2 regions of the Idiomarina sp. ST20R2A10 genome follow, and region 2 is predicted to be linked to the other one. Evidence: predicted binding sites of a transcription regulator. Region 2 holds the regulator's gene; the other holds the start of a gene.
The links. The regulator FliA, encoded in region 2, starts transcription of late flagellar genes. The targets are predictions, from matches to a motif close to CTAAAGNTNNNNNNNNNNNNGCCGATA.

Region 1 (11,118 bases), on a different contig from region 2:
CTTAATATAATGGTTGATTAAAACACTCAGGTATTTTAACACAGCCTATAAAGTTTTGTCCTAAATTGGAAGATTTCCTTGAAAAGCAATCCAGTCAGCCCTATATATCGTAAGGTATAACAAGAAAGAACCTGCACAAGTTAACGTGCAGGTCGCACATTTGCACTCATAAAGAACGGAGAGAAAAAATTATGGCATTTGAACTACCGGCTCTTCCATACGAGAAAAACGCTCTGGCACCGCACATTTCAGAAGAAACTCTGGAATACCATTATGGTAAGCATCACGCGACTTACGTGAGCAAACTGAACGATGCGGTTAAAGGTACCGACCTTGAAAGCAAGTCTCTGGAAGACATTATTAAGTCTGAAAAAGGCGGCCTGTTCAACAACGCTGCACAGGTATGGAACCACACTTTCTACTGGAACTGCCTAAGCCCGAACGGCGGCGGCGAACCAACAGGCCCAGTAGCTGAAGCTATTAACAAAAAGTTTGGCTCTTTCGAGAAATTTAAAGAAGAGTTCAACGCAAGCGCTGCCGGCAACTTCGGTTCTGGCTGGACATGGCTGGTGAAAAAATCTGACGGTTCTGTTGATTTGTTCAACACTGACGACGCAGATACCCCAGTCGCGCACGATGGCGTAGAGCCACTGTTAACTGTTGATGTGTGGGAACACGCTTACTACATCGACTACCGTAACTCTCGTCCTAACTACTTAGAAGCTTTCTGGAAGCTGGTAAACTGGGACTTCGTGAACAAGAACTTTGCTTAAGGCAAACTTGTGAATGATTAAAAAAGGCGCCGTTTGGCGCCTTTTTTGTTACTAAAATATATTATCCAACTGCTCGCGATAACGGTCAAACGCTTCAAACTGCGGCATATGACCAAGGCCTTCCAGCTCATACAAATAACCATCAGGAATTTGCTCAACCACTATTTCGCCTAATTGGTCGTAGCGGCCCAGCTCATAGTCTACGCCGTCTTTTTTCCAACCACGCCCGGGGCCGGTGGTGTCCCGGGTTCCCAGAATTAGATGCGTTGGTACCGTTAATTGGTCAAACTCGTTAGATACATTACCGGTAAAAATCATGTCGTAAGTCAACGCGTTATTCCAGGCAACCAAGCTCCAGTCATCGCCGTTTATCCAGCCTTCGTGAATTTTAATTAACGCTTCGTAATCCTCTGACCATTTACCGTCATAGTAATTTTTCTTCTGGTAGGCCCGGACTTTATCAATGGTTTTGCCCTGCTCGTTCTCATAAAAGAAGGCCGGATCTTTGTATTGCACATAACGCAGATAGTCTTCCAGGCCTACCGGGTTAACCAGCACCAGTTTCTCGACATTGTCGGCATGGTTCAGGGCATAGCGGGTAGCCAGCATGCCGCCCATAGAATGACCCATCACAACAAGCTTATCGATTCCAAGCGACTCCACTAACCCTTTAGTGTTATCTGCCAAAGCTTCGAAGGAAAACTGATAATGCTTCGGTTTGGAGGACTTCCCAAAACCGATTTGGTCCGGCATAAGTATCCCGTAGCCTTTTTCGTGAAGATAGTTAGCGGTTTTCTCCCAGTAGTCGGCTGCGAAATTTTTTCCATGCAGCAACAAAACCGTCGGCTGTTCGCCTTTCGCCGGTAAGTGCATATAAGCCATTTCCAGTTTCTGTCGCTGGCTGTCAAATTCAAAGGTATGAACTTCAAAAGGGTAAGAATAGCCACTTAAGCGGGCATCATATTCCGGCGAATGGTCGTCAGCAGAAGCAGGAGCTATTGCTCCCAAAAGAAAAACGGTAAACACGGTATAAATCCAGGTACGCATGTGCAAATCCTTAGTTTAACTTATAGTCGTTACTATCTCGGTCAGCATTTAGACACGATAGTTCCTTTCTACGACATCTGCAAAACTCAAGAGTACACTCCAAGCTAGCGGAATAGGTCAGTATCAGAGATCACCCTCAACTTTATTAAGTATCAAGCTGCGATGGATAATACCAAGTTCAAAGCGGCTATCGTTGGAATTAACCGTGTTATCACCAAGAAGGAAATATTCTTCTTCGCCTGTTGTATATAAGCTATTAGAATATTTTTTATCTTTTATCACTGCAGATGCCGGCAAATACTGCACTCCAGACTCAATCAGCTTATCTGGTAGCTTTACTTTCTCATCATTTATATAGACACCATCTTCTTCGATCTGAATCGTTTCATTAGGAAGACCTACAATTCTGAAAACCAAAAGATTAAATTGCTGAGGATTTTTCACGACAACCACATCCCAGCGGCTGGGTTCATAGCCGAAAGACGAAAGAATCCCTATTTCAACTGTCTGCCCGGCTTTTATTGTCGGCTCCATTGAGGAACCATTTTGAACGAATTCACGGCTAAAAGCAGATACACTAAACAATATCGTAATTATTAAAAGAACATTTTTTCTCATCTTTAAGCTACTTAATAACTGTTATATTTTTGCTTTCAATAACTGGTGAAAATGAATCAACCAGCTGTTCGTTGAAACCTTCTATTTTCTGAATATTTTCCAACTTATCTAAGTCGCTTAATGAGGACACCCCAAAACGGTCATCTTCACCATCCCAGAAAGGTACTAGCTGACCGTAAATTTCTCTTGAAGCGTCATAACTTAAATGAGTAATACGGGACAGTAGCTCCTTCGGAATAGCCAGCCCCCTCATGTAATCCAGAGCCTCAGGTATGCTTTCATAACCTGAAACTGAAATTTCTCTCGCGTCATAGGCTTTAGCGAAGTCTCTTAAATTAAATTCAGGAGACAACAACTTATGAATGTACATGAGCTCATCAATAACCATTAATTTAAAATTCAAATCTTCGAACTGAGCTTCACCGCCGGTAGGAAGCTTGTATGCCGGGCTCAAATCCCGCGCCAGCAGACCCGATAATTGCTTAGCTCCACTACCGCTTCCATTGGAGGTCAGTAATTTCGCCAGCTTCCCGGCCCCTTTTGAGCCAGTGAGTAATTTTTTAGCCGAGTCATTTTCGTCCTGCTCAGGAGCAAATAGACAATTAATTGCGTGCTCGTTTTGCTCATCAGTCCACTGTCTGACTTTAGGCTCCAGATAAACGATTATTTGATTTAGCTGCTGAGCCGGGTATTCCTCAGAATCGAATAAATCAAAGAAAAGCCGCCAGGCCATGCCACCATCGTTTTCATCAACCATAGAGGTTATATATAAATCAATGAGCCGTGCCACAACCTGAGGATGCTCATCGGAGCGTTGTAATACAGACAGAATCAAGCCATTACCGAAGTTAATGTCTCTTTCGACACAGCTAAGCACCCATAACTCATAATTGGAGGGGCAGTTGTCTGAATGATAAAAACAAGTCGTTAAAAAGGTTTCGACGAGCTTGTAACCCGGCTGAAGGCCTGATTTATCAACCAGCAAACCTTCGGCATTAGAAACCGCTGATATTTTCTCGTAGATTTCGCTGAGAATAGGTTGCGACTCATCAAATACTTTTACCAGCTCACGCGGGCTCGGTGCGCTTCCGTCGCTTTGGTTTAGTAACAGCAACCATTGGTACGCCGCCTGACACTCTTCTTTCTTGTTATAGTCCAGATAAAGCAGTCGCCTAGACCACTCGTTAAATATAAATTTCGCACTCTCTGCCGATTTAGCCGCTTTTAAAAAGTAGGTTCCAATAGCCGCAATAAGCTGACCACTTTTCTTGTCACGAAGGTCAATATTGGCAGCCAATGAGAACAACTGGCGTACGAGTATATGCTTTGCTTCATCATCATAAGCATTCACGTTCTGCGAGAGCTTACCAATAATGCCTAATGTTTTTTTGCTACCGGACTTAATCGCAAAGTTTAAGTCTCGATCAGGGCCTTCAACTGCCTCAAGAAAGTTTTCGAATACCATTAAGTGCAAGCCTCAAAGGGTTGTTATTCATGTTTGAGAATTTCATTAAATGCGTCATCGCTCAATATCAGCGGAGCCATGAAGTCCCGTACGTACTCTTCTCGTTCCTGGGGAGCGGCCTCGCCCCACCAAGCTGAGTCAGCTATATGCTTAAGAAGTAACTTTGTTTCCAGTCGTTTCCTGTCGGCGCGCTGCCAATCGAGCCAGTCTTGAGCTCGATTTTTCTGGCCGTCGTCGAAACTGGATGAGACGAGTAAATCGAACACCTTAAAAGCCAGACTTGCCGTCAAAGGGCTACCTTGCGCGTCTTTGAGAGAAGAGTATTCGTCGAACTTAACGGCCATTAGCGTCTTATGTAAGGCCAACAACTCATAGTAACTTTCAATTTCAATGTTCATATTTCATTTCTTATACTTTTTCTGTTGCGCCACTTCAACGACGTTGACTATTTCTTTTCAGCTGTACGGCCCGGTAAGGCATCAATAGAAGTCAAAATCTCACGTGTGATTTTTTCACGTTTGCCAAGATCCGCCATGCGGTTCGGCGTGTCGATATTCAATGCGAAAAATACCGGACCTTCAGGCCATTCGACCCAGCCTACCCACCAGCCAAAACTGCCTTCCCAGCCGGTTTTTGCCCGCAAAATCCAGTTCCGCTCAGCTTCAACAATCATCAGATCTTTTATTAGCCGCTGATGTTCTACCGCAAAAGGCAATTCGTTACGGTAAAGCCTTTGCAAAAAGGCAATCTGTTCATTGGCAGAAATAGCCAACTTCCCATCCAGCCAATAATTACGGATATCGTCAGACGGAGCTGCATTTCCATAATCAATGCGCTTTAAATAGCTTTTCGCTTTTTCGGCTCCTATGCCTTCTGCGAACTGCTGATAAACCCAAACAGTTGAGTTACGTATAGCCGAGCGCAGGTTCTGGTCACTATTGTGTCCTGCAAAACTGCGTTCCACTCCATCCCACTTAAACACCTCAAACTCGTCCTGAACGACGCCTGCATCAAGGGCAAAAAGCGTGTGTGGGATCTTAAATGTTGACGCAGGTGAAAACCGTTTTGCAGCTCTTTCTTTATCGAACACAAATGTCGTCTGGTCATTTTCACGTCCATCGACTACGACAATAGTGCCCTGAACTTCATATTCTTCGAATACGCTTCCCCAATCAGAGCGCTCCTGAGTCTCCGCACACACGGGAGCGGCAAAGCTCAATATAAAAAGCATGATTAAGCTAAATTTCATGTTGTCTCCAAAAGGTCTGGCGCTACGTTTTGATTCTATGGCTTACTTTACTGGCATCTGTGGAAATGGTGCTTCGACAGTCCTTAGGTTCCACAACTATTTACTACACCATAGCCAGCAAGAGTACCGCAATAAAATTTACGTTACACGAAAGTGACGCTGGCCGCTCGGGCGGCTACACTGTGCATTATTACTCGCTTTAACGGAGGCTCTATTATGCACGGCAGCTCACTTGGTCAATTCGGCAACTATCTGCGAGAAAAATGGGCCTCCCCGCGTCGCGTTCGGTTCTGGCTGTTGGTACTGATTATTCTCTACACCTTGCTGGGCTTTTTTGCCCTACCCTGGGTAATCCAGTACGTTGCGGTGAATACGGCTAAAGAAGATTTTGGCCGTGAGTTGCGCATAGAGTCGGTGCAAACCAACCCGTATACACTAACGCTTAGAATGAACGGCGTTACGCTAAATGACAAAGATGACCGGCGGTTACTTGGCTGGGGCAATCTGTTCGTCAACCTGGAATGGTCGAGCATTATTGACCAAACCTGGACTTTCGACGCAATTCGCATAGACAAGCTAATGATTCAGGAAGAACGCTTTATCTCAGGTGAAACGCGCTTATCCCGTCTCGCCGCCGAAAGCTCTGATCCAGAATCGGAGAAAAAAGAATCAGGGAAAGAAGAGTCTGCGAAAATGTCTGCCTTACGCATCAGAGACTTTAAGTTGGAAAACGGCGTTCTGCGTTTTGCTGACAATCTAAAAGACGTAACAGCTGCTGACGACGCTGAGCCCAAACAGGTATCACTGGCTTTGCAGAACATCGGCCTCTGGGTAAAAGATTTCACCCTGCAAAATGACGCCAGCTTCCCGCTGCGCCTGAATGGTCAACTTACAAAGGGCGGTAAACTCGCCTTCGACGGAACTTTTCAATTATTGCCGAGCCCAGCTCTGGAAGGAAATGCCGAAATTAATGAGTTGGCGCTTAAGCAGGCAGCCCCTTACCTACAGCAGTTTATGAACGTGCAACTCGAAAACGGAACACTGACTCTGAATGGGCAAATGAGTACCAATGCACAACAACCTTTTACTTTTAAAGGCTCTGCCAGTATTAACACGCTGAATATCAAAGAAGCCTCTAACGACGAGACTCTCCTTGGATGGGATAGCCTTCAAACCGAACAGTTTGATTTGAACATAGCAAGCAAAGAGATTGAAACAGCGCCCATTGTCGTTAAAGGCTTGTCTGGCCGGGTGGTCATTAACCAGGACAAAACCACTAACTTCGGACAACTTGTCGTTCATGCGCCAGCCGACACAAAAGGCGATACAAATAAAAGCGAGGAAACCGAACCGTTCGGTATCACTATAGAAGGTGTTGAGCTCTCTGACGGAGACGTTCAGTTTTCCGATAACTCTCTGCCGCTGCCCTTCTCTACAAGTATTCATACGCTAAGCGGAGAAGTGTCTACTTTGAGTTCAGATTCGTCTGAGGCTGCACGGGTGAAGCTTGAAGGTGAGGTAGCAGAATTTGGCCTGGCACAGGTAAACGGCACCGTTCACGCCTGGCATCCAACGCGCCAGACTACTATTAATGTTAGATTCCGTAACCTTCAGATCCCGGAATACTCTCCTTACACTGTGAACTTCGCTGGCCGAAAAATAGCAGACGGCACGATGGATCTTGATCTCGATTACACCGTTAATGAGGAAAAGCTAGACGGACAGAATAACTTGGTGCTACATGACCTGAAACTCGGCGAAAAAATGGAATCCAGCGACGCTATGGATCTACCGCTGGACCTCGCCATTGCATTGCTGCAGGACAGCGACGGTGTCATTGACCTAAATCTGCCGGTGAGTGGAGATGTTGGCAACCCGCAGTTCGACTTTGGCAAAGTTATCCAACAGGCTGTGGGAGACGCTATTAAGTCTGTCGTTACCGCACCTTTCAGCTTTTTAGCTAATCTTGTAGGCGCGGACTCAGAAGAAATGGGTAAAGTTGAATTTCCGGAGGGACGTACCAATTTACTCCCTCCCCAGCGCGAACGCATCGCTAAGCTTCGCGAGGCGCTCAACAAGCGGCCAGCTCTTGCTCTGGGGCTAGCAGGTCCATTCAACCGGGCTTTCGATGCTCCTGCTCTGAAAGAAGATAAAGCGATGAAAGTATTACAACAACGTCTGGCGGAAGAAGGACGCGAGATAGAGGAGCCAAGCCTGACAAGCGAGTCGAATCAGGCCGCTATGGAAGCAATATTCTCCTCTCATTACCCGGACACAGAACTCGAAGCCCTGAAAGACCGCTTCACTGAAAAACCAAGTGAAGCATCCAATGAAGCGAAGTTCGACGCTCTGGCCTATCGCAATAACTTAGCTGAAAAGGTAATAGCCGCACAATCGATTACAAATGAGGAACTCAAAGCCATTGCAAATGCACGTGCAGAGGCCGTACGCGACGCCTTGGTCAACAGTTCGGAGAGCGGTATACTCTCTGGGCGGGTGCGTATTAAAGAGCCTCAGGAAGTCGATTCAGTAGAAGGCGAACGGATTGCCATGGAACTTGCTGTTACAACGGATTAAGCCGCCCGCGCTGTTGGAGCACAGCAATATTCGTCAGCAAGGACGCTGTCGATAGAACTGACATAACAACCGGTAAACCTCGGGCATGTGCTCTTTCATGTTCTGAGGGTCTTCAAAAAAGGTTTCGCTACATACCGCGAAAAATTCAGCCGGGCTGGTTAACGAATAGCCATCAAGCGGTAACGGCCTATGATGGATAGAATCGCTCTGCAGCCTTTCCCAGGCAGCCGAAAAAATATCGTGCCATTCGCCGGGCTTCATATCCGGATGCATAGGCGGCGCACCGTTAGCACCATCGCGCAACATATCGAGTTTGTGGGCAAACTCATGAATAACAACATTACTGGCTTTTCCATGACGAGCATGAGGCCCGGTTTGGCAAACCGACTGCCAGGAGAGAATTAACGGACCGCGCAGCCATGCTTCACCGCTTAACCCAGGGCTTTGAGGGTGAACAACGCCGTCGTCGCTACGATACGGACGATTAGGAACAAAGTCCCCTTCGTAAAGAATAATGGTGTATAAATGATCGTACCAATCTAACCCAAGGTGCAAAACGGGCACACAAGCCATGGTTGCTATTTTTAGGCACATCGCATCGGTGAACTGAAAATCCCCGCCTGACGCAAAGTTTTTACGAACCAGAAAACGGAACGCCATATCTCGCAGAGCATCGCGCTCCGCGCCTTGATAGCGCGCCATTACCGGCCAGTCAGCTACCGCTGACTCCCACTCACTTATCGTGAACCCCATTTTTCTAATGCGTCTGTTCTCAAACCAATTGCGTAATCGCTTAAACATAACGTCCTCGGCGTTGAACAGAAACGCAATAGTGAAGTTGATTAACTACTTGGTTTCGCAAGAGTTTGCACTCCTTTCCCTGAAAACACCCAGCCGCTTAAACCATCCTGGTTAATCTGAATGGCCATAAAGTCTTTGCCGTATCGTATCCGTTTAACGTCATGGTCAGTTCCGGCCGGAACATCGAATACAACGCTGCACCCCGACTTATTGGAGTAGCCACATTCCCAATTGCTGTATGCCGACACAGCTTCCGTAATTTTTACTTTATTGCCACGATCACTAGCAATATCGGCAGCCCATAGACCCGATATCACCAGGAAAATAGCGATGATTATTCCAATACTCAGTTTCATTCCCAGCCCAGCTCTTTATATGTTTTTTTATCCTGCTCCGGGAAGCCACTTTTGTATTCTCCCCAACCCATATACTCGTAATATTTGGTCATAGCTTCAAAGTAAGATGAAGCTTCGCAGGTCCAGGCTAGTTTCGCTCCAGGCCCTAACAAACCCCGGGCACTATCACCCCGAGGGCCGGAAAGACAAAACGTCTGTGATTTTTCACCTTCAGTCCATAGTTCGTGTTTCATAACCCACTCTTCAACTCAGCAACAAACTCATCGAGAGATCTACCCATATCGAAAACACCAAAGTCAAAATCAACGTAGTAGACAGTACCAACAGAATTTGTAAAAAGCACGTTATCGCCTAAGGTGACGGCAAAAGGGCTGAGTTCCATGCCATTCAGGTAGGGTTTGTAAGCATTAACTATCTGCTCTTTATCTTTCTGGGGAATCTGTTCAATAATTTCCAGATTTTCATCCGGTATTGTCTCTGCAAGCTCCCGATACAAAGACACATCAATAAACTTTCCTACAATATCTGTGTTGTGATCAGGGGGAGCCAACAGTTTGTCCTTTGTATTCCATAGGGTATTGAGGAGACTATACTACCTTTTGAAATTAAAACATTACCAGCACATTTACTTAACTTGATGACTCTATACATCAACAATTCAAAGGTTAGATGCTGAACTTATCGAAAGTACTTAGCCGAGGTGTATTCGGGGAGCAAAGCGCTGAGGTTAGTCCTCAGCACTATTTTCAGACTCTTCTGATTCGGCTGCCAGTTCCAGCATTTTTTCACGGAAACTGTCCAGGCCTTTCATGACTAAATCGTAGGTTTTGTCGACACCACTTTCGACTTCGCCTTGATAGGCTTGCAAGCCTGTAAGAATATTTTTGGCGTCATCAAAGCCTTTTTCGATACCGCCAGTAATAGCTTCCATGAAATTATTCAGAGTTTCTTCTTCCGATTCGCCCGGGTTCATTTCCTTGTAGCGGCCATAAAAATTGGTCGCAAAAGAAACAATGCGATCAGCCGTGGCCTCAGGAGAAGTATCAACGCCGGAGTCGTAAATTTTCTGCGTGGCGTTTTTGCCCATTACCGGTTCCAGCTCGGCGTTAATGCCTTCCAGCGCCGTTTTGTACAATAAGCTGAGCGAATCATTATTACTGTTCAGCGATACCCGTTCATGAGCGCGCAAAATACCGGCATTGTTTGCCTGCTTAGACTGCGCCGCCATCTCTTTCATACTGTTACGGTTGTCGTCGGTTTTTGCCGGACTGTTCTGCTTGCCAGAACCCGTTACGGAGGTGCTATTACCTGTAGTAATTGACATAATATTGCTCCTGAAAAGTTCGGCTATAGCTTAATTTTAGTATAGCCCGTAACTTGTTAACGGCAGCTACTGGTTAAAGTTTAATCTTTTTCCACAGCAGCATTGACCAGCCCAAGTATGCTCATTACTAGCTATTGATAACCACTTTCTCAGCATTTGGAAATAACGAACCAGCTCGGTTAAACACCACGTCGGGGTGCTTTTTCGACAGAGTGATATCAATTGCATTTGAGCTCTGATTGAAAACAGTCACAATTCTGTCAGCTTTCTGAATACGAGCTACCTTGTGTTTGTTAATGAGTTTCCCCAGAGAGGGCACGACCCTGGCCAAAGGAGTATGAAGAATCCGTACAGAATCTCCCGTTTCTTGCAAAACATGTTCGGGATTATTTAAACGCGATGAGCGAAGCATAAAAAGAACAACAACTAATGAAAGCGGCCCTAATAAGCTTAGTAAGTAAAAATACTCCATTCGATACTCCTTTTCTTTTTGTAGCTCTCATCAGACAAGCTATCAGCTACAGATTGAAGAAACGAGGCTAGGCAGATGGCGCTTACAGCTTCAAGATCCCTCTCTTCCATTTTCCTGACAATCACCGAAACCTCCGGAAGTTTAATACTGCTGCGAGTAGCAAAACGGCAATTACGGTTATAAGGGTTGTCATAATTTGTTATCTTCTAAAAGACATATAAAGCGCATACTGTCATAAACCACACAACTGAGAGTGCTAAAACTGACTTTAGGTTAGCTGAACTCGCATTCGTTTTTATTAGAATATAACCAGAATATAGTGCAGGAACTACAGCCAAAAAGCCGCCAACGCAAAATCCCATAAAAAAACCAGCAATTTGAGCCCAACCGTCACCAGTCAAACTTACTACTAGAAAAATAAGCACGGCCAGCGCTA
Region 2 (11,118 bases):
TCTTCTTCTTTACCAAATATCTTCAGCAATTCAATCAGGTTCTTTTCAACGTCTTCAACCAATTGAATAACCCGACGAATAACTTGTCCGGTAATATCCTGAAAATCTTGCGCCATAAGCACTTCAGTCATTAACCCGTGCACTTGAGGCATGTTTTCACCACAGCGCTTAAGTACGTCATCGACCTCATGACATAAAGACTTGAATTCATTTATCTGAATATCATTGCTCATCAACCGGTTCCAGGCCGGCATCACTTTCTCAACACGGTGATGCATGTCGTCTGCAAGTGGCAGACAGGCTTCTACAGCATCCATCGTGCGATTCGCGGCGTCTTCAGTTTTTTCAATGACATACAGCAGACGATTTTGCGCGTCCGGAAGATCATCCTGCGTCATTTGCACAATGCGAGGGTCAACCTGAAAGTCCTGGAGCGCTTCGTGGAGGTCTCTTGTTAACTGGCCTACAGAGGTAAACAACTTGTCATTACGACGGTTGTAAACATCTTCCAGTAATTGGTTAGCCTGCTGTTGTTTCCCGTCTTCAAGCAAGGCTACTAATTCCTTGGCTTGCTCCAGAGAAATATCATGGGCGTTATCAGACATAGTCGTTCGCCCTTTAGCTGATTCGTTCGAAAATCTTGTCGAGCTTTTCTTTCAACGTTACGGCTGTAAATGGTTTAACAATATAACCATTTACTCCAGCTTGAGCTGCCATAATGATCTGCTCTCGCTTGGCTTCCGCTGTTACCATTAACACAGGTAAATGAGCCAGGTTATCGTCCTTGCGAATTTCACGCAGCAAGTCGATTCCCTGCATACCCGGCATATTCCAGTCGGTTACGACAAAGTCGAAATCACCGTTCTGCAACATGGGCAATGCGGTATTACCGTCATCGGCTTCCTGTATATTGGTAAAGCCAAGATCACGAAGTAAGTTCTTAATGATTCGTCTCATTGTAGAGAAGTCGTCCACAACGAGAATTTTCATATTTTTATCCAAAGCACCCTCCACTGAGGCTCTCGATTACAACCAAAGTTTATTCAACCCAATTTTGCATTCGCGACTTCAGTCGCAACATTGCCTGACTGTGAATTTGACTGACTCGTGATTCACTCACGCTCAGCACTTCACCTATCTCTTTTAAATTCAATTCTTCGTCATAATACAACGAAAGCACCAAAGCTTCACGTTCTGGTAACGAAGATATTGTCGAAACCAGCGCTTTATGAAACGCCGCGTTCTCAACATCTCTTTGTGGCTCATAAGCTGAACCCGTTACCTGCTCTGGCATGATAGCATCTTCTGATACACCAAGATCTTCAATACCAACGATTCGTCCCGTGCTGACATCCCGCAAAATATGATGATATTCATCCATACCCATATTCAGCTTTGCGGCCACTTCCGTGTCTTTTGCATCGCGTCCGGTTTCATTTTCAACCTGACGAATGGCTTCCAGTACACGCCGATGATTACGATGAACCGAGCGCGGAGCCCAATCACCACGACGAATTTCGTCCAGCATCGCACCACGAATGCGAATGCCGGCAAAAGTTTCGAAACTGGCGCCTTTAGTGTTATCAAAGTTACGCGCAGCTTCTAATAAGCCAATCATGCCCGCCTGGATCAAATCATCCACTTGCACACTGGCTGGAAGTCTAGCCATCATATGGTGTGCAATACGCTTAACCAGCCCGGTATGCTGTTCAATAATGGCATTCCGGTTGTCAGCAGTGGCGGCATAAACGGCAGCTTTATTCATTGGCAACATCCCGCTTACTCTCGTTATCGGCAGAAGTTATCAATTGTTCAAGAAAAAATTCTAAATGCCCGCCGGCTTGAGCCGGAACAGGCCAGTCAATGGCTTTCTTAGCCAACGCTTTTATCGCTAAAGAGGCTGGTGATTTTGGATAAGCCAGTACCATAGGTTGTTGTTTTCTAACAGCTAAACGCAAGTTGTCATCAAAAGGTATAATCGCGGCAAGCTCTAAAGCAACGTCTAAAAACCGATCGGTTACTTTAGTCAATTTATTGAACAATACTTGTCCGTCGCGCAGATTTCTTACCATATTGGCAACCACCTTGAATTTAAACAGGCCTTGCTCCCGGCTCAATACTTTGATCAGTGCATAAGCATCAGTAATTGATGTGGGTTCATCACAAACCACTAATAAAACATCCTGTGACGCTCTGGCAAAGCTGACAACGGTATTACCAATACCCGCTGCGGTATCGACAATTAATACGTCATAGTTTCCCTGAAGCTGGCTGAAGGCTCTTATTAATCCAGCATGCTCAGATTCACTCAAGTCCACCATAGAACGCGTTCCCGATGTTGCCGGAACAATTTTAATTCCTGCCGGGCCTTCAATCAGAATATCTTCCAGCTCACACTGCCCACTCAACACATGAGAAAGGTTGCGCTCAACCCGCAGGCCTAACATAACATCGACGTTAGCCAGACCTAAGTCGGCATCCAGCACTAATACTCGTTTGCCCTGCTTTGCCATTGCGATAGCCATATTCAGCGACACGTTGGTTTTCCCAACGCCGCCTTTACCACCAGTTACCGCAATAACTTTTACTTTCGATTGTTTCATTCTTCGCAGACCGCTTGCTTGATCCATCGGGCGTATCTCTTTTCTGACTAGATTGATAACAGCTTCATATTATATTGGCTAATTCAGCGAGAAAACGCCTCATTCCAGTACGATTTTGGCACGTCTGACACTGAGGAACAAATGCTTTTATCAAGCAGCCGCTCAGCCTCGGCAACCATAAAGTTGGCATCCGCTACCCGAATGTCTTCAGGTACTTGCTGACCATTTGTTAAATAACCAACCGGTAAGCCATGTTCTATTGCTACGCTGATACTCTCACCTAAACTTAAGCATTCGTCCAGCTTAGTAAAAATGCAACCAGACAAAGGCAGTGCTTTAAATTGTTTAACCGCATCCATCAGCACCTGGCTTTGTGATGTTGCAGACAACACCAGGTAAGGACGAATCCGCAATCGTGAATTCTGAATAAGCTGGCTTAACTGTTCGTTCAAACGCTTGTCGCGTTGACCCATGCCTGCCGTATCAATCAAAATAAGACTTTTTTGACGTAGCGCAAGTAATGCATCTGCCAGTTCCTGTGCATTTTTTGCCACTTTGACCGGACACCCTATGATACGACCATAGGTTTGTAATTGTTCACTGGCACCAATACGAAAGGTGTCGGTGGTAATTAAAGCCACTTTATCGGCACCATGGCGTTGCGCATAACGAGCGGCTAACTTCGCAATGGTCGTGGTTTTACCGACACCGGTAGGGCCGACTAACGCAACCGCTCCACCGCGCGTCAAAATGTCGTCAGAGGTCGTATTCAGCTGACCTTCTAATAAATGCAGAGTCTGTTCCCAGGCTTCATCATCTGATCCGCCTTCAGGAATAAAACAGGCAATCTGGTCGGCAACTCGCTCGCTCAAGCCCATATCCATTAAGCGGTTCATCAGCATAGAGCGGGTTGGTTCTTCACGATCCATTTCTTGTTTCATCAAGCCGCTTAACTGGTGTTCCAGCAACTGACGAATTCCATTGACCTGAGAGCGAAGTTCAGCAATGGCCTGGGAGTCGTCTGCTGCCGGTGCGTTTACTTGTTCAGGAAAAATATCGTCGCTGAGTTGAGAAGCGTTAAATTCTTGTGGCTCGGCTTTCGGCTCTGGCCGTTGTGCCGGTTCAGTAGTCGCTTGCGCAGCAGTGGGCTGTGTGGGCTGTGCAACCTGTGCCTGACGTTGCAACAGCTCTTGCAAAGACTCAGCCGGCACTTCCGGTGTCTTTGACGCAGCCGGCTCATTTGGGGCCTGATCAGCCATTGGCTGTGCCTGTTGCGCATCGGGGTCAATGGCTGCAACCAGCTCAATACCACCGTTTACTTTCTTATTGGACAGGATAATCGCATCCGGACCTAAGGTTTCTTTAACCTGTTGCAATCCACGGCGCATATCTTCGGCAAAAAAGCGTTTAATCTTCACAAGCGACTCCCGTTACTCTTGTGTGGCGGTTTGTTCACCACCGTTTTGTTGTCCACCAATTGAGCTGACAATGCGAATTTGTTTATCATCCGGTACTTCCTGATAGGACAACACGCGCATACCATCGGTAGCGTGACGCGCAAAACGCGCCATGGTTGACCGTAAAAGCCCTGAGGTCAGCAGTACTGAAGGTTCCCCGTTCATTTCCTGCTGCTGATGCACTTCGCGTAATGACTGTTGCAGGCGTTCGGCCAAACCAGGTTCGATTCCGGCGCCTTGCTGATTTCCGTCATTACCAGCCATTTGCAGTGACTGATGCAACATCTGTTCCAACTCTGGTGCCAAAGTTATGACGGGCAATTCCGCCGCCCCTTCAGCAATGTCCTGAACAATTAACCGACGCAGTGAAATTCTGACTGCAGCCGTCAGTACTTCTGGGTCCTGGCTACGTCCTGCATACTCAACCAAAGTTTGTACAATAGTGCGCATATCCCGAATCGCGATGCCTTCGTCCAGTAAGTTCTGCAGTACTTTCACAAAGTTGCCCAGTGACAATAGATCCGGAATCAGCCCCTCAACCAGCTTAGGATGAGTACGCCCCAGACGATCCAGCAATTCTTGTGCTTCTTCGTGGCCCAGCAGCTGAGATGCATGGTTGGTTACAATCTGACTTAAGTGAGTAGCGACTACAGTTGCAGCGTCAACCACGGTATAACCCAGAGTTTGAGCGTGCTCGCGTTGCTCAGGACGGATCCAGACAGCATCCAGGCCAAAGGCCGGATCTTTTGTCTTCTCACCGTCCAGCTCACCGAATACCTGACCCGGGTTAATCGCCATCTCCCAGTCATGACGAATTTCAGCTTCACCCATGGTCACACCCATAAGAGTAATGCGGTAACTGTTGGGGCCTAAATCGAGGTTGTCCCGAATATGTACGGCCGGAACAAGAAAACCAAACTCTTGAGACTGCTTCTTACGTACACCTTTAATGCGTGACAGCAATTCACCGCCCTGCTGCTTATCCACCAAAGGAATTAAGCGATAACCAACTTCCAGACCTATAGTGTCAACGTGGCGTACGTCATCCCAGCTGAGCTCTTTTTGTTGCGCCTGCTGAACTTGCTGCTCCTGTTCTTTTTCAACCAGTTCGCCTTCTTCAGTCTTGGTTTTCTTAAGTTTAAAGTAAGCCGCGCCGGCTAACACCGCAGACATGCTTAAAAAGGCAAAATGCGGCATACCGGGAATAACCCCCATGGCAAACAATACCGCGCTGGTAATGACCAAAACCTTAGGGTTATCGAGCAATTGCAGAACAACTGCATCGCCCATGTCCTGGCTGTTATTTTCACGCGTAATGATAATGGCGGTCGCAACTGACAGTAACAATGACGGAATTTGTGCTACCAGGCCATCACCAATGGTTAACAGCGTATAAACTTCCACTGCCTCATTGAAGGTCAGACCGTACTGGATCATACCAATGAGCAGACCGCCGATAATGTTAATAAAGAGAATAAGGATACCGGCTATGGCATCCCCTTTTACGAACTTACTGGCACCATCCATGGAGCCGTAAAAGTCAGCCTCACGGGTTACATCGCTGCGTCGTGCTTTGGCTTCTTCCTGGTTAATTAGGCCCGCGTTAAGGTCAGCGTCAATGGCCATTTGTTTACCAGGCATAGCGTCAAGGGTGAAGCGAGCGGTTACTTCTGAAATACGGCCGGCGCCTTTAGTAATAACCACAAAGTTAATAATAACCAGAATGGCGAACACCACCAGGCCGACAGTGTAGTTACCACCTATGACCACGCTACCAAAAGCTTCAATAACAGAGCCTGCAGCACCTGGCCCGTTATGCCCTTCTAATAAAACAATACGCGTAGAGGCAACGTTAAGGCTTAAGCGTAGTACCGTAGCAATAAGCAAAACGGTAGGAAAAGCGGCGAAATCCAGCGGACGTTGGGTATAAACCGCCACCAGCATAACTACCAGTGACAAAGTAATTGAAAATGAAAAGAGAACATCCAGCACCACAGCCGGAATTGGCAAAACAATCATCGCCAGAATGGCCATAATGGCCAAGGGTGTTCCAAAACCTTTGATCAGATGCGCATTGTTCTGCGTGAAATTTCTAAAATTTACTAACTTTTCGGCACCGCCCGCCATACGTCTTCCTGTTGCGTCAAAAAGTTGAACCTGCGGTGTTTTATTCAAGAATCGAGCCAGCTTTCGTTTTATTCGGAGGTTATCTTACATTCGTTTCAGTTGGGGCTTACAGACAAAGCTTAAACAGCTTCTATACTCGTTGCTCTTCTTCAAAATAATGTGTTTTTATGCGCGGTTACTCTCTTATGGAATTGGTCGTGGCAATGGCTGTCAGTGCGGTGCTTGGTGCTTCTGCCCTGCCAATATTTACTCAGCAGACAGAGTCTTTGTTGCTTCAAAAAGAGGCTGGCCGCTGGCTGTCTTATTTGCAGCTGGTAAAAGCCAGGTCCATAGCAAATAAGGAATCTATCGAAGTTGACTTAGTTACATTTAGCCGTGACTCGCAAACCTCAGGTATTCAAACCGAATACACTTACAGTTCTTCCGCGTCGCTTACTTTTTATGGAGAGTCATCTGCCGCGACACCCGGACATATCAAACTAATAGGTAAAAGCCGACAGATAAAAGTCATCATCAGCAGTGTCGCTCGTATTCGTTTGTGCTTAAGTGAAGGTGACTCACTTCCGGGAATCCCCCCATGTTAATAGTTTCTGAGCGCGGCAGTAGTTTAGTAGAAGTTCTTATAGCTTCGGCTATTGGCGCGATAGTTGTTCTGGCAGCACAGCAGCAAATGCAATGGCAAACAGGAGTGCAACACCGTAAGCTAATGCAGGTCAATTTACTATTAAGTGCTCAGTCAGTCGCAAATCAGTTTTTTGAAACCTTAAAAAATACCGCCGCAACGCAAATTTCAAACCCTCAGAGCAATTGCTATTTGTTTCCTCAGCAAAATGGAGGCTCGCCCGGCTTCAGGGTCAGGAATGAACAGCTACAGCATAACTCAATGACTCTCGATTGCGCCGGGTATGGCTGGCAATCCCTAACCGATAAGTCTCAATTCAAAGTCACGCAATTTACTGCTGACTCTTACGCTCCGGAATCTGGTAGTGGGCTATCAAAACTCGTTGTAACTTTTACCGTTACTCACAATGCTCAGGCACATGTTTTCAAACGAACAATCACTCCTCTGGTTAACTAAATGGAGCTTACTATGAACGCGAAAGGATTCGCTCTGATACTCACCTTAGTAACACTTATAAGTTTGAGCTCGGCCAGTTTAGCTGCACTGCTTTTCTACGCGCAAATGACAGAGGCTCAGCAACATCATCAATGGCTACAACTTTCTCAACAACTTCAGCAAGATTTCGAAGCAGAGCGCAGGGCTTATGAACTGTCACAAGAATAAAGGCTTTTCTCTGGTTGAAGTGTTGGTCGGAGCTGCACTAGTAGCTCTTTGGTCCGTCAGTAGCCTGCGGCTTTTACAGGTTGGATTATCGGCGATTGACCATGCCCACACAAAAGCGAAGGCTGTGGAGGTTTTGATGACTTATTTAAGTGAGGCTCAACAAACGTGGACTCAAGGCAATAATCCAAAACTATCAAAGGAAACAGGGCAGCTTCATTTAACAGCAGAGTTAACCCCTATAGATCAGTTCAACGCGACCATCGAGGTAACCGTTTACTGGGGAAATGATAACGAGCTCGCCCAGACATTCTGGCTTTCCCGATAACCAGTTTAACCTACCGGGTGCGGCCTTAGCTCTGGTGGAATTGAAAAGGTAATATTCTCTTCGCGCCCGCTTAGTTCTACTGCGGTTTTACCGCCCCATTCCTGTAGCTTAGCAATCACTTCTTTGACCAGAACTTCAGGTGCAGAAGCGCCAGCGGTGACTGCGACCTTCTCATGCCCCTCTAACCAGGCTTTATCAATACAGCTGGCGTCATCAATTAGGTATGCCGGGGTTCCCATTTTCTCGGAAAGCTCGCGTAAGCGGTTTGAGTTTGAGCTGTTGCGCGCGCCCACCACCAACATGACATCAGCGTCGCTGGCTAATTCGCGTACCGCATCCTGACGGTTTTGAGTGGCATAGCATATATCGTCTTTGCGTGGCCCGTTTATCTCTGGGAACTTTTGACGCAAGGCATCTATTACGTCGGCCGTGTCATCAACCGATAAGGTGGTCTGGCTCATGTAATGCAGGTTACCGGGATCTTTCACTTCCAGCTTGGCAACATCTTCCGGCGACTCCACCAAATAAATGCCACCCTCAGAATTATTATATTGGCCCATAGTCCCTTCAACCTCAGGGTGTCCTGCGTGACCAATTAAAATGCATTCATGCCCTTTACGGCTAGCACGGGTAACTTCCATATGGACTTTCGTCACTAATGGACAGGTAGCATCAAATACTCGTAAACCGCGGTCCTTAGCTTCCTGCCGGACCGCTTGAGAAACGCCATGGGCGCTGAAAATCACAATTTGATCGTCCGGTACTTCATGCAACTCTTCAACAAAGACCGCACCGGCTTCGCGCAGTTTACTGACAACGTATTTGTTGTGAACCACTTCGTGACGCACGTAAATTGGCGGCTCAAATATCTCTAAAGCCCGCTCAACAATAGTTATAGCGCGATCAACTCCGGCACAAAAACCCCGAGGGTTCGCTAACAAAATTTGCATCAGTTCCTCCTGCGTTCAGCCCGGTTTATTAACCAATCATGGCTCAACGCTAATAATCTCTACTTCAAAAATCACCGTTTGTCCGGCCAACGGGTGATTAAAATCGATGGTGACTGTTGGACCTTCAACTTTACGAACAATTCCCGGTAAATCGGTACCATCCGGTTGCGTAAAAGCCAAAATGGCTCCAACTTCCGGTTTGGTTTCATCGTTAAATTTTGCCGAATCAACATAATAATAGTTGTCCGGGTTCGGTTCACCAAAGGCGTCTTTAGGCTCTAACGTGAACTCACGTTCCGCCCCTTCGCGCAGCCCCACCAGGCACGCTTCAAAGTTTTCGGTCAGATTACCATCGCCCATTCGAAATCTGGCAGGTTTACCTGACATTTTTGTGCTGTCTGCAACCGAGCCATCGGTCAGCTTAATGGTGAAGTGCATAACCACTTCCCGTCCGTGCTCTATAGGTAAACGACTCAAATGAAACTCCTTACTACCCTTGACCGTTCTCGACTTTGTCCCGACGGTTATCAAAAAAAGCTTCCAACAACATGAGTGCGGCACCAATAGTGATAGCCATATCGGCTACGTTAAAGGCAGGCCAATGCCAGCCCTGATAATGAACATCAAAAAAGTCGATGACATAACCATACATTAAACGGTCAGCTACGTTGCCAATAGCCCCAGCCATAATCAGAGAAAAGGCTAAATTTTGGCGCCATAAACCCACCGGGTTGCGGCGCATCCAAATCAGTAGCACTATACTAATAGCAATGGCAATGGCCGTGAAGAACCATCGTTGCCAACCACCGCCGTCGCTTAAAAAGCTAAAGGCAGCGCCGAAATTGTGCACATAAGTTAAGTTGAATAGCCCATCAATTAAAACTCGGCTTTCATAAAGCTCAAACTCACCCGCCACCCAAATTTTAGTCATTTGATCAATAACCACCAGCAACAACGTCAGCCACAAAAAACGCAGCCCAGTCGCACGGTTAGTCTGGTTAGAAAAATCAGGCAAAACGACGCTCCTCACCTTCACCTTCAATATTGGTTACGCAGCGCTGGCATAAATCGGAGTGGTTCTCTAAAGTTCCCACCTCTTCGCGATGATGCCAGCAACGCTCGCACTTCTTATATTCAGATTTTGTCACACTAACGGCCAAAGCCATTTTCTCCGCTTTAACGGCGTCAGCAGGTGCGTCATTAATAGATGCCACTTGCGCTTCCGATGTCAGCAGTGCAAAGCGTAACTCTTCGCCTAAACGATTCAGGGCTGTCGCCAGTTTATCATCAGCGTACAAGGTTACTTCTGCCTGTAACGAACCTCCGATAACATCATCGCGGCGTGACTGCTCCAGCGCCTGGTTAACGACATCACGAATTTCCAATAACTGCATCCAGAACTCGTTCTCAGCGTCTTTAACACCAGAAAATTCATCAAAGCCCTGATACCAGCTTTCAGTAAAGACATACTGGCTGCGTTCGTTCGGTAACAAGTCCCAAATTTCCTGAGCGGTAAAGCTGCAAATTGGAGCCATCCAGCGCACTAACGCCTCGGCAATATGATACAGCGCCGTCTGACATGAACGCCGCGCTAAACCTTCAGATTTCGCGGTGTACTGTCGGTCTTTAATAATATCCAGGTAAAAGCTGCCCAGTTCAATGGAACAGAAATGCATGAGTTTTTGCACCACACTGTGGAACTGGTAGTTATTGTAGGCTTCCAGCAACTCTTGTTGTAAATCCGCCGCACGCCCGACAATCCAGCGATCCAGTTCAACCATATCTTCTTTGGCAACCAAATCCTGTTTAGGGTCAAAACCGCTTAAGTTCGCCAGCAAAAAGCGCGAGGTATTACGAATACGACGATACGCATCCGCTGAACGCTTGAGGATTTCATCAGAAACCGTCATTTCGCCAGAGTAGTCTGCTGACGCGACCCATAAACGCAGAATGTCTCCGCCCAGCTTATTCATCACGTCCTGCGGAGCTACCACGTTACCAATAGACTTCGACATCTTTCGGCCCTGAGCATCCACAGTAAAACCATGGGTTAATACCTGGTGATACGGCGCTTCGTCATACATGGCGACACCGGTCACTAACGAGCTCTGGAACCAGCCGCGATGCTGATCTGAACCTTCCAGATACAAATCGGCAGGCCAGCGCAAGCCGTCGAACTCACGCAATACGCAATGGTGCGTAACACCAGAGTCAAACCAAACGTCTAAAGTGTCAGTGACTTTGCGATATTTGTCAGCTTCGTCGCCCAACAAAGTTTCCGGCTCTAAGTCGAACCAGGCTTGCACGCCGTCTTTTTCAATTAGTTGAGCTACTTTTTCCATCAGCTCAAGAGTGTCCGGGTGCAGCTCTT

Region 1: ACP7H9_RS11915 (DUF5610 domain-containing protein) is a predicted target of FliA. The motif match lies at 10,268-10,294, and genes of this name have one in related genera.

The regions. Positions count from the first base shown of each region.
Region 1 is NZ_JBNIEY010000009.1:74,891-86,008, reverse strand. It holds gene ACP7H9_RS11970 (superoxide dismutase) at 192-773, shown strand; gene ACP7H9_RS11965 (alpha/beta fold hydrolase) at 825-1,820, opposite strand; gene lepB (signal peptidase I) at 1,944-2,438, opposite strand; gene ACP7H9_RS11955 (DUF6892 domain-containing protein) at 2,446-3,903, opposite strand; gene ACP7H9_RS11950 (hypothetical protein) at 3,927-4,301, opposite strand; gene blaOXA (class D beta-lactamase) at 4,349-5,152, opposite strand; gene ACP7H9_RS11940 (DUF748 domain-containing protein) at 5,369-7,729, shown strand; gene ACP7H9_RS11935 (zinc-dependent peptidase) at 7,763-8,530, opposite strand; gene ACP7H9_RS11930 (hypothetical protein) at 8,572-8,886, opposite strand; gene ACP7H9_RS11925 (hypothetical protein) at 8,883-9,119, opposite strand; gene ACP7H9_RS11920 (hypothetical protein) at 9,116-9,436, opposite strand; gene ACP7H9_RS11915 (DUF5610 domain-containing protein) at 9,614-10,210, opposite strand; gene ACP7H9_RS11910 (hypothetical protein) at 10,338-10,682, opposite strand; gene ACP7H9_RS11905 (hypothetical protein) at 10,889-11,118, opposite strand, start outside.
Region 2 is NZ_JBNIEY010000008.1:32,891-44,008, forward strand. It holds gene ACP7H9_RS11165 (protein phosphatase CheZ) at 1-605, opposite strand, end outside; gene cheY (chemotaxis response regulator CheY) at 619-1,002, opposite strand; gene ACP7H9_RS11175 (RNA polymerase sigma factor FliA) at 1,040-1,765, opposite strand; gene ACP7H9_RS11180 (MinD/ParA family protein) at 1,758-2,630, opposite strand; gene flhF (flagellar biosynthesis protein FlhF) at 2,687-4,021, opposite strand; gene flhA (flagellar biosynthesis protein FlhA) at 4,034-6,187, opposite strand; gene ACP7H9_RS11195 (prepilin-type N-terminal cleavage/methylation domain-containing protein) at 6,355-6,771, shown strand; gene ACP7H9_RS11200 (prepilin-type N-terminal cleavage/methylation domain-containing protein) at 6,765-7,265, shown strand; gene ACP7H9_RS11205 (hypothetical protein) at 7,278-7,472, shown strand; gene ACP7H9_RS11210 (PulJ/GspJ family protein) at 7,453-7,797, shown strand; gene ispH (4-hydroxy-3-methylbut-2-enyl diphosphate reductase) at 7,803-8,747, opposite strand; gene fkpB (FKBP-type peptidyl-prolyl cis-trans isomerase) at 8,784-9,224, opposite strand; gene lspA (signal peptidase II) at 9,238-9,762, opposite strand; gene ileS (isoleucine--tRNA ligase) at 9,755-11,118, opposite strand, start outside.